3 regions of the Stenotrophomonas sp. 01N47 genome follow, and region 2 is predicted to be linked to each of the others. Evidence: predicted binding sites of a transcription regulator. Region 2 holds the regulator's gene; each other region holds the start of a gene.
The links. Region 2 encodes HrcA, which represses chaperone genes, less so after heat shock. Its sites were predicted from a motif close to TTNGCACTCNNNNNNNNNGAGTGCNAA; they were not measured.
Positions count from the first base shown of each region.

Region 1: the regulator HrcA is predicted to act here: its motif matches at 1,607-1,633, upstream of rpoH (RNA polymerase sigma factor RpoH).
Region 3: the regulator HrcA is predicted to act here: its motif matches at 1,812-1,838, upstream of AC1DKR_RS13935 (co-chaperone GroES).

Region 1 is NZ_JBFTQU010000006.1:127,881-131,807, forward strand. It holds gene purD (phosphoribosylamine--glycine ligase) at 1-584, shown strand, start outside; gene rpoH (RNA polymerase sigma factor RpoH) at 720-1,595, opposite strand; gene ung (uracil-DNA glycosylase) at 1,850-2,575, opposite strand; gene AC1DKR_RS14130 (response regulator) at 2,572-3,414, opposite strand; gene ftsX (permease-like cell division protein FtsX) at 3,422-3,927, opposite strand, start outside.
Region 2 is NZ_JBFTQU010000005.1:331,716-335,642, reverse strand. It holds gene recN (DNA repair protein RecN) at 1-916, opposite strand, end outside; gene hrcA (heat-inducible transcriptional repressor HrcA) at 1,032-2,096, shown strand; gene grpE (nucleotide exchange factor GrpE) at 2,160-2,675, shown strand; gene dnaK (molecular chaperone DnaK) at 2,879-3,927, shown strand, end outside.
Region 3 is NZ_JBFTQU010000006.1:89,136-93,062, forward strand. It holds gene groL (chaperonin GroEL) at 1-1,393, opposite strand, end outside; gene AC1DKR_RS13935 (co-chaperone GroES) at 1,478-1,765, opposite strand; gene AC1DKR_RS13940 (endonuclease) at 2,118-3,908, shown strand.

The DNA.
Region 1 (3,927 bases), on a different contig from region 2:
CGCCGGCCCCGGTGGTGACACCTGAAGTGCATGCCCGGGTGATGCGCGAGGTGGTGAACCCGACCGTGCAGGGCATGATCGCCGATGGCATACCGTTCACTGGTTTCCTCTACGCGGGCCTGATGATCGATGCCAGCGGCGCGCCGAAGGTGATCGAGTTCAACGTGCGTTTCGGCGACCCGGAAACCCAGCCGGTGATGCTGCGCCTGCAGTCGGACCTGGTGGAGCTGGTGGAAGCGGCGATCGATGGCCGCCTGGACCAGGTGGAAGCGCAATGGGATCCGCGCCCGTCGCTCGGCGTGGTGCTGGCAGCCAAGCCTTACCCGGAAACGCCAATCACCGGCGAGGTGATCTCCGGCCTGGATGAAGTGCCGGCAAAGGCCAAGGTGTTCCATGCAGGAACGACGCTGGATGCGCAGGGCCAGGTGCTCAGCGCCGGTGGCCGCGTGCTGTGCGTGGCGGCGTTGGGCGACAGCGTGCGCGACGCGCAGGCGAACGCGTATGCGGGTGTGGCGAAGGTGACCTGGGCCAACGAGTTCCACCGCAGTGACATCGGCTGGCGGGCGATCGCACGCGAAAACTAAGACCGCGCTGATCCACGCATGGCGTGGATCTACTGGATCGCGAAGTAGATCCACGCCATGCGTGGATTGAATACCTCGGAAAAAGCAAAGGCCCGGCAATGCCGGGCCTTTCCATTACTCAAACGCTTCATCGCCTCAAGCGGTGAACAGCGCCTTCATCTTCTTCAGCGCGTTCGCTTCGACCTGGCGGATACGCTCGGCCGATACGCCGTACTCGTCCGCCAGTTCCTGCAGCGTCACCTTGCTGTCCGCATCCAGCCAACGGCGGCGGATGATGTCGCGCGAACGCGCATCCAGTTCCGCCAGGCCTTCGCGCAGCAGCTGCATCTGGTTGTCTTCGCTGTCCTCGCGCTCGTAGGCCATCGACGGATCTTCGTCATTGGCCACCAGATACGCAGCCGGCGACGGCGGCGCGTGGTCGTTGTCTTCATCGGTCGGCGCATCGAAACCGATATCGCGGCCGGACAGGCGCGATTCCATTTCAAGCACCTCGCGCTCGGACACGTTCAGGTCCTTGGCCACCGCGGTGACTTCGGCGGCGTTCATCCAGCCCAGGCGCTTCTTCGACTTGCGCAGGTTGAAGAACAGCTTGCGCTGCGCCTTGGTCGTGGCGACCTTCACGATGCGCCAGTTCTTCAGGATGAACTCGTGCATCTCGGCACGGATCCAATGCACGGCGAAGGACACCAGGCGCACGCCCATGTCGGGGTCGAAGCGCTTGACCGCCTTCATCAGGCCGATGTTGCCTTCCTGGATCAGGTCGCCCAGCGCGAGGCCGTAGCCGTTGTAACCGCGGGCCACGTGCACCACGAAGCGCAGGTGCGAATGCACCAGCTCACGGGCAGCGTCCAGATCGTTGCCGTCGCGGAAGCGACGGGCCAGGTCCTGTTCGTTATCGACCGACAGCACCGGGATCTGGTGCACGGCACCGATATAGGCGTCCAGCGAACCGAGCGCACTGGGAATCGGCAGATTGTTTGCCACAAGGGCAGTAGAGGTGTTCTGGCTCATAGGCACCCATCTTAGCAGTCTGGGATTTGGACTGCTAAAGGAGGAAAAAGTTCCAGCATTCCACTGATGAAACACTGGTCCCAAACAGAGCCCTACCGTAACGCGATTTGATGACAGTGGCGAGCGCGCTTTTCGGGATACACAATCCCTTGGAATTCAACCCACTAGCCCAGAAAACACGGCCATTCGGGGTCAAAGGGAGCTGAACAGGTGGCGGTTTCGCCCATTCAATACCGGGCAGCGTTGCCCGCCGTTCAGCCCGATGGCGACAGCATCGCCCGCGGCGGCAGCGACCAGTCGATCGGCGCCTGGCCACGGCGCTGCAGGTACTCGTTGGCCATCGAGAAATGGCGACAGCCGAGGAACCCGCGGTGGGCCGACAGCGGCGACGGATGCGGGGCTTTCAGCACGCGATGGCGGCCGGTATCGATCACCTTGCCCTTCTGCTGCGCGTAGGCGCCCCAGAGCATGAACACCAGGCCCTCGCGCTCACGGTTCAACACATCCACCACATGGTCGGTGAAGCCTTCCCATCCGCGCCCCTGGTGGGCACCGGCCTTGCCCTCTTCCACCGTCAGCACCGCGTTGAGCAGCAGCACGCCGCGCTGTGCCCAGGGAATCAGGCAGCCATGGTCCGGACGGCCAATACCGAGGTCACCCTCGATTTCCTTGTAGATGTTCAACAACGACGGCGGCACCGGCACGCCCGGCTGCACCGAGAAGCTCAGACCATGGGCCTGCCCACGGCCGTGGTACGGGTCCTGGCCGAGGATGACCACTTTCACCTGATCGAACGGGGTGGCATCGAAGGCGGCGAAGATCTGCGGGCCGGGCGGGAACACCGCCGCACCGCTGGCCTTGCGCTGCCGCAGGAAGCTGGACAGCTCGCGCATCTGCGGCTGCAGCAGGTAATCGCCCACACGCTGTTTCCAGCTCGGTTCCAGCTGGATCGCCGGGGTGTCCACTACTTCATCGATCATCGCAACAGGGGTCCATCATTCAGTCGGGCCAGCCGCAGCTGGAACAGCACCTTGGTGATCAGCAGGCGCTCTTCGATCGGCTTCAGCACCAGGTCGTTGGCGCCAGCCTGCAGCAGGCCGGTCTGGTTGTGCGGATTGCCATCGCCGGTCATCACCAGCACCGGCAGGCGGCGCTTGCCGTAGCCGAAGTCCACGCGCACGCGCTGCACCACGTCGCGGCCGCTCAGCTCTCCCTTCAGGGTCACATCGGTCAGCACCAGGTCGATGCGATGGCGGCTGCGCCCCAGCGATTCGGCGGTCAGCAGGGTGAACGCTTCTTCGGCGCTGACCACATGCATCACGTTGAGCTGCTGGCGCTCGAGCATGCGCTTGGTGGCCTCGGCCACCACCCGGCTGTCCTCGATGTAGAGGATGGTCGCGCCGGGAATGGTCTGCGGCTGCACGTAGCCGCGCACGAACGTCGCAAGGGCCTCGTGGCCCAGCGATTTGTCGAAATAGTCGGTGACGTACTCGGTGAAGCGGCGCTGCTCCAGGTGCTGCTGGGCGTCGCCGGAGACCACGATCACCGGCACATAGGCCTGCCCTGCCGCTTCGCGCACCATCCGCGCCAGCGCCAGGCCGTCGCCATCGCGCAGGGTCAACGAGGTGGTGACCAGATCGACCGGGCCCTGCGCCAGCGCATGCTGTGCGTCTTCGATGCTGTCGCAGCCGATCACCTCCACGCCCGGCAGATCGCGCTGCAGGACGTCGGCAATCAGCTTGCGTACCAGTTTGGAACCGTCAACCACCATCACCCGCGTCGCGGGCCCTTCAAGGTGCTTCAGCGCTTGCGGTTGCATGCCGGTCTCAGGTGTCTGTCGGGCGGGTCTGGCGGAGGAAGTGACCGGTCACCAGCCATGCACCCAGCCAGCCCAGCAACAGGGTGCCAAGCAGCACCAGGCTGCCATGCAGCAGGTCCAGGCCATGCAGCACGAACGGGCTGCCGTAGCTGCGCGACAGCTCGGCCAACGGCGCGCGCAGGGCGGCACCGGCAATGCCGATCAGGCCCAACGCGACCGCACCGGCGCCCAGGCCATACCAGGCACCCAGGTACAGGAACGGGCGGCGGATGAAACCATCGCTGGCGCCGAGAAGCTGCAGCACGCCGATTTCCTCGCGGCGGGCCTGGATGTCCAGGCGCACGGTGTTGCCGACCACCAGCGCGGCACCGGCGCCGAGCAGCACCGACAGCACCTGCACCAGCCGCGCACCAAACGCGAGCCAGGCATCCAGGCGCTGGCGCCACAACGCGTCGTGCTGGACCAGGTCTGCCCCGGGCAGGCTCTCCAGCGCGCGCGCCAGCCGCGCATCGT
Region 2 (3,927 bases):
GGCCGAGGCGGCGCTCGTTCTCCTCGAACTGGTCCGGATCGGCGTCCAGATCGTCATGCACCCGGTCGAGCAGGGCCAGGGCCTCGTGCAGCTGGATGGAAGCGCTGTCGATCAGGGCATCGACGTCGCCCAGCCGCGGGTCATGTTCGGCCACCCTGGCCAGTTCATGCCGCACCTGCTGCAGCAGATCCAGCGCCGAGTGGCCTTCGTCGCCGTTGAGCTGGTCCGAAGCTGCCTGGCAGGCGGCCAACAGGGCGCTGGCATGCGCCTGACGGCGATGGCTGGCGCCGAGCGCGGTGATCGACTCCGGCTCCAGATCCTCACGGTCCAGTTCGCGCAGCTGATGTTCGAGGAAGCCGATGCGGTCACTCACGTCGCCCTGTTGCGACAGTGCGAGGGATTCATCGACCAGCGCCTGCCAGGTGGCGGCAGCGCGGCGCACCTGGCGGCGTTCGCTTTCGTTGCGGGCATAGGCGTCCAGCAGGGCCAGCTGCGACGGGCGCGTCAGCAGGGCCTGCTGCTCATGCTGGCCATGGATTTCCACCAGCAGGCCGGCGAGGTCGGCCAGCTGCGCCAAGGTGACCGGGCGGCCGTTGATCCACGAGCGCGAGCCGCCGTCGGCGCGGATCACGCGGCGCAGCTGGCATTGGTCTTCATCGTCCAGCTCATTGCTGGCCAGCCACTGGCGGGCGGCCTGCAGCTGGTCCAGCGCGAATTCGGCCGACAGTTCGGCCCGGGCCGCGCCATGGCGGACCACGCCGCTGTCGGCGCGCAGGCCGGACAGGAAGCCCAGAGCGTCGACCATCAGCGACTTGCCCGCGCCGGTCTCGCCTGAAATCACGGTCATGCCCGGCCCGAACTCCAGTTCGGTGGCGCGGACGACGGCGAAATCCTTGATTGAAAGATGTCTGAGCATGGGTAAGGGGGTGTCTGCAGCCGCGCAACGCTAGCACGCGCAGCGGGGTCGTCCAATGACTTGCCAAGGGGATGCGTCGCCATTATCTAATGTCCCTGTCTCACAGGTTGATTCCATGCACGGTTCTCCCGACCAACTTGCCCCGCGCGCGCGGCACCTGCTGCGCACGCTGATCGCGCGCTACATCCAGGATGGCGAGCCCGTGGGTTCGCAGACGCTGGCGCGCGTGGCCGGCCTGGAGGTCAGTCCGGCCACCATCCGCAACATCCTCGGTGACCTGGAAGACCTGGGCCTGCTGGCCTCGCCGCATACGTCGGCGGGCCGGATTCCGACTGCGCATGGCTACCGGGTGTTCGTCGACAGCCTGTTGCAGATGCAGCCGCCGGGCGAAGGGGAGCTGGCCCGACTGCGTCAGGAGCTGGCCGGAGGCGGCAGTACCCAGGCGCTGCTCGGCAGTGCGTCGGAGCTGCTGTCGGCGATGAGCCACTTCGTTGGCGTGGTCAGCGCGCCGCGCCGCGAGCAGTTCGCCTTCCGCCAGATCGATTTCGTGGCGCTGGACGGGCGCCGGGTGCTGGCGATCCTGGTGTTTGCCGACAATGAAGTGCAGAACCGGGTGATCGAGACGCGCCAGGACTTCGCACCGGGGCAGCTGGAGCAGGTGGCCAACTACCTCAATGCCCACTTTGCCGGGCTGCCCCTGGCCGAGATCCGTACCCGCCTGCTGCTGGAGCTGCGCGACGCCCGTTCCGAGCTGGAACAGGTGCTGGCGCACAGCGTCGAGCTGGCCGAGCAGGCCTTGCAGCCGCCGGCCGACGACATGCTGGTGGCCGGCCAGACGCGTCTGATGGGGGTGCAGGACCTGTCCGACCTGGAGCGCCTGCGCGAGCTGTTCGAGCTGTTTTCCAGCAAGCGCGAGATCCTGCAGCTGCTGGAGCGGACCATCCAGGCCCCCGGCGTGCGCATCTTCATCGGCGAGGAAACCGGCGTGGTACCCCTGCAGGGCGTCTCGCTGGTCACCGCGCCGTACACCGCCAACGGCCAGGTACTGGGCGTGCTGGGCGTGATCGGGCCGAAGCGGATGGCCTACGACCGGATGATTCCGCTGGTCCAGGCCACCGCCGATGTGCTCGGCGCGGCCTTTTCGCCGGGCGGGCGAACTCCGGGTGCATCGGACGCTTGAAACGCAGCATCCCGCCCACACTAGGGTGGGTGGAGGCGGAGAGTGACCGCCAGGGACCCAGACATGAATCAAGATCAGCCAGACATCGCCGCCCAGCAGGCCGCCGCCGACGCAGCTGCCGCCGAGGGCGTCAACGAACAGATCGAACAGCTCCGTGCCGAAGTGGAGCAGGTCAAGGCCGAAGCGCTGCGTGAGCGCGCCGACCTCGACAACCAGCGCAAGCGCGTGGCCCGCGACATCGAACAGGCGCGCAAGTTCGCCAACGAGAAGCTGCTGGGCGAACTGCTGCCGGTATTCGACAGCCTCGATGCCGGCCTCAAGGCCGCCGGTGACGATGCCCACCCGCTTCGCGAGGGCCTGGAGCTGACCTACAAGCAGCTGTTGAAGGTCGCTGGTGACAACGGCCTGGTGCTGCTGGACCCGACCGGGCAGCCGTTCAACCCGGAACACCACCAGGCGATCAGCCAGGTCGCTGCCCCCGGCGCCGCCCCGGGCACCGTGGTGACCGTGTTCCAGAAGGGCTACCTGCTCAACGAGCGCCTGCTGCGGCCGGCGCTGGTGGTGGTTGCCGCCGATTGACCGCGGGCGCCGGGCCTGGCCTGGCGCGGGTTTTCCCGCCGCGACCGGGGCATCGGCACGACCGACGCTGAACGTGTTGGGCGAACGGAAACACAGCGTTCGGGGGATGGCTTGAATGTTCCACGAGCCTCCCCCACATCCCATTCATCCACCGGCCGAACGGCCGGACTGACAAAAACAACATCCTTCAAGGAGTCTCCCCCATGGGCAAGATCATTGGTATCGACCTCGGCACCACCAACTCGTGCGTGGCGATCATGGACGGCGGCAAGGCCCGCGTCATCGAAAATTCGGAAGGCGATCGCACCACCCCGTCGATCGTCGCCTACACCAAGGACGGCGAAGTCCTGGTCGGTGCCTCGGCCAAGCGCCAGGCCGTGACCAACCCGAAGAACACCTTCTACGCGGTGAAGCGCCTGATCGGCCGCAAGTTCACCGACGCCGAAGTGCAGAAGGACATCGCTCACGTCCCGTACAGCATCCTGGCCCATGACAATGGCGATGCCTGGGTGGCCACCAGCGATGCCAAGAAGATGGCACCGCAGGAAATCTCGGCCAAGGTGCTGGAGAAGATGAAGAAGACCGCCGAGGACTTCCTCGGTGAGAAGGTCACCGAAGCGGTCATCACCGTGCCGGCCTACTTCAACGACAGCCAGCGCCAGGCAACCAAGGACGCTGGCCGCATCGCCGGCCTGGACGTCAAGCGCATCATCAACGAGCCGACTGCGGCCGCGCTGGCCTATGGCCTGGACAAGGGCGACAACAAGGATCGCAAGATCGTTGTGTACGACCTGGGCGGCGGCACCTTCGACGTTTCGGTGATCGAGATCGCCAATGTCGACGGCGAGAAGCAGTTCGAAGTGCTGGCCACCAACGGCGACACCTTCCTGGGTGGCGAAGACTTCGACAACCGCGTCATCGAGTACCTGGTTGAAGAGTTCAACAAGGACCAGGGCATCGACCTGCGCAAGGATCCGCTGGCCCTGCAGCGCCTGAAGGATGCTGCCGAGCGCGCCAAGATCGAACTGTCCAGCGCCCAGCAGACCGAAGTGAACCTGCCGTACGTCACCGCCGACGCGTCGGGTCCGAAGCACCTGAACATCAAGCTGACCCGCGCCAAGCTGGAGTCGCTGGTGGAAGAGCTGATCAAGAAGTCGATCGAGCCGTGCCGCGTCGCCCTGAACGATGCCGGCCTGCGTTCGAGCGACATCAGCGAAGTGATCCTGGTCGGCGGCCAGACCCGCATGCCGAA
Region 3 (3,927 bases), on a different contig from region 2:
TGACCGACGGCTCTTCACCGGCATTGGCAACGATTTCGCGCAGCGGGGCTTCCATCGCACGCAGGGCGATCTGGATGCCGTGGTTCTGGTCTTCGTTGGCACCCTTCAGGCCAGCCAGTGCGGAGACCGCACGGACCAGGGCAACGCCGCCGCCCGGAACCACGCCTTCTTCAACGGCCGCACGGGTCGCGTGCAGGGCGTCGTCGACGCGATCCTTCTTTTCCTTCATTTCGATTTCGGTCGAAGCGCCGACCTTGATCACTGCCACGCCACCGGCCAGCTTGGCCACGCGCTCCTGCAGCTTCTCGCGGTCGTAGTCCGAGGAGGTGTCTTCGATCTGGGTCTTGATCTGCGCAACGCGCGAATCGACCGCAGCCTTGTCACCCACGCCATCGATGATGGTGGTGTTTTCCTTGGAAACCTGCACCTTCTTGGCGCGGCCCAGGTCCTTGATGGTGGCCTTTTCCAGCGACAGGCCGACTTCCTCGGAGATCACGGTGCCGCCAGTCAGCACGGCCATGTCTTCCAGCATCGCCTTGCGACGGTCGCCGAAGCCCGGAGCCTTGACGGCCACGACCTTGACGATGCCGCGGATGGTGTTGACCACCAGGGTCGCCAGCGCTTCGCCTTCGACTTCCTCGGCAACGATCAGCAGCGGCTTGCCGGCCTTGGCGACGCCTTCCAGCACCGGCAGCAGGTCACGGACGTTGGAGATCTTCTTGTCGTGCAGCAGGATGTACGGGTCATCCAGGTCAGCGGTCTGCGACTGCTGGTTGTTGATGAAGTACGGGGACAGGTAGCCGCGGTCGAACTGCATGCCCTTGACCACGTCCAGCTCGTTGTCCAGGCCCGAGCCTTCTTCAACGGTGATCACGCCTTCCTTGCCGACTTCCTTCATCGCGTTGGCGATGATCTGGCCGATCGACTCGTCCGAGTTGGCCGAGATCGTGCCGACCTGGGCAATGGCCTTGTCGTCAGCGGTCGGCTTGGAGATGTTCTTCAGCTCGGCGACGGCAGCCACGACGGCCTTGTCGATACCGCGCTTGAGGTCCATCGGGTTCATGCCGGCAGCAACGGCCTTGGCGCCTTCGCGGATCAGGGCCTGGGCCAGCACGGTGGCGGTGGTGGTGCCGTCGCCGGCGTCGTCGTTGGTACGCGAGGCGACTTCCTTCACCATCTGCGCGCCCATGTTCTCGAACTTGTCAGCCAGTTCGATTTCCTTGGCGACGGACACGCCGTCCTTGGTGATGGTCGGGGCGCCGAAGCTCTTCTCGAGCACGACGTTGCGGCCCTTCGGGCCCAGGGTGGCCTTGACGGCATTGGCGAGAACGTTGACGCCGCGCACCATGCGCGAACGGGCGTCTTCACCGAAACGAATATCCTTGGCAGCCATTGCGTTTACCTCTGTGTAGAGCCGAGCGGAGCCCGGCTGCTTTTAGCGGAAATGGGGTGTAACTGAAGCAGGTCGCGCTGACACTCAGCCGATGACGGCGAGCACGTCGTCTTCGCGCAGGACCTTGTACTCGACGCCTTCGCTCTTGTACGAGCTGCCGGCGTACTGGCCGTAGATGACCTTGTCACCGACCTTCAGCGACGGAGCGCGCACGTTGCCGTTGTCCAGCGGCTTGCCCGGGCCCACGGCCACGACTTCACCCTTGGTGGACTTTTCCTTGGCGGAGTCCGGGATCAGGATGCCACCGGCGGAAACTTCGTCGGCTTCGATCGGCTTGACCACAACGCGGTCGTGCAGCGGCTTGATGCTCATGTGGGACCTCTTAAGTTATTGATTGGTCTGAAAAAGTCCGGCGATGTTAGCACTCGCACCAGGCGACTGCCAGCAACGCGCGTGAAAAAGCCCGACAGGTCGGGAGCACGACAGAGATGGAGACCTCCGCAGGCCTTTCAAGGCCCGCCCCCGAAATTTTTCCCGGCGGCCCGGCGGCACTCCATCCCTGCGCGGACGCCTTTATAGGGATGCGTCGCGGCAAGCCAAGGGGGAATTGGCCGCCATTTGGTGACCGCCGTCGCACTGTCAGATATCTGGCGTTCATTAACGGCAAAGTGTCACCGGATCGGCTTTAGGGTGGCCCGGCATTCCCAATCACAAGGAGTAGTCGATGCGATTGCTGTCCCCGCTCGCCGCCGCCTGCCTGCTGGCCCTGGCTGCCGCGCCGGCCCAGGCCGAGGTCTTCATCAACGAACTGCACTACGACGACAGCACCGCTGCCGGTGACGTCGGCGAAGCCATCGAAGTGGTCGCTACCGCCGGCGAGGATCTGTCCGGCTACCGCCTTTACCTCTACAACGGCAGCAATCCGTCGGCCGCCACGGTCTACGCCAACAACGCGGTACCGGCCGGAACCGCGGCCAGCTGCGGCAGCGCCTCCTTGGCCGTGGTCACCTACCCCACCAACGGCCTGCAGAACGGTCCCAACGACGGCATCGCCCTGGTCGACGCCAGCGGCAAGGTGGTCCAGTTCCTCAGCTACGAGGGCGCGATCACCGCCTCCGCCGGCCCCGCCGCCGGCATGACCAGCCAGAACATTCCCGTTGCCGAAACCAACAGCACCGCTGCGGGCACCTCGCTGCAGCTGACCGGCAGCGGCAGCCAGTACGCGCACTTCACCTGGGCCGAATCGGCCAGGCAGACCTTCGGCAGCTGCAACAACAACCAGACCTTCAGTGGCGGTGGCACCCCGGGCCCGAACACGCCGCCGTCGGTATCCACCACCACGCCGGCACAGGGCAGCAGCACCTTCCCTGCCGCCGCCGACCTGGAAGTGGTGTTCAGCGAGACGGTCAACCTCGCCAGCGGCGCCTTCGCACTGACCTGCGGCACCTCCGGCAGCGTGCCGCTGACCTGGCCGGCCAGCGGCAAGAGTGTGAAGCTGTCGACCAACACCGCGCTGGTGGCCGGTGAAGCCTGCCGCTTCGACATCCGTGCTGCACGCATCACCGACGCACAGGGTGCCCGTCCGGCGACCGACAGCCGCATCGCCTTCACCGTGGCCACCACCACCGGCAATCCGGATCCGGGCAATCCCGGCGGCCCGGCGGGTTATTACTCCAAGGTCAACACCAGCAGCCCCAGCCAGCTGCGCTGCTCGCTGCACGCCACCATCAAGGGCCACACTGCGTATCCGTACAGTGGCTCGGGCACCAGCACCTGGACCATCCTGGAGATCGCCGACGAAGATCCGAACAACAGTGGCCGGATCCTCGACGCCTATCGCAACCGCAGCTACACCAAGGTGACCGACCGTGCAGGCAGTGGCGGCGGCCTGAAGTACAACCGCGAGCACACCTGGCCGAACTCGCTGGGCTTTGCCAGCACCACCGGCGACAAGGGCCTGCCGTATGCGCCCTATACCGACACCCACATGCTGTACCTGACCGACGCACAGTGGAACGCCGACCGCGGCAACAAGCCGTTCGGCAAGTGCGACGCCAACTGCGGCGAGCGTGCCACCGAGGCCAACAACGGCCAGGGCGGCGGCAGCGGCGGCTATCCGGGCAATTCGAACTGGGTACGTACGCCGGATGGCAACGCTGGCACTTTTGAAGTGTGGGGTGCACGCAAGGGCGACATGGCACGCGCGGTGATGTACATGGCCATCCGCTACGAAGGGGGCAAGGATGCGGCCACCGGCCAGTCCGAACCAGACCTGGAACTGACCGACGACCGCAGCAAGATCGTCAAGACCAGCAGCTCGCCGGCCTACATGGGCCTGCTGTCGACCTTGATCGACTGGCATCTTGCTGATCCGCCGAGCGCTGCAGAACGTGCCCGCAATGATGTGATCTACAGCTTCCAGGGCAACCGCAACCCGTTCATCGACCACCCCGAGTGGGCCACCCCGGGCCTGTTCACCTCGGCCAAGCCCGCGACCTGCCAGCTGGCCAACTGACACCGTTTGAAGAAAGTTG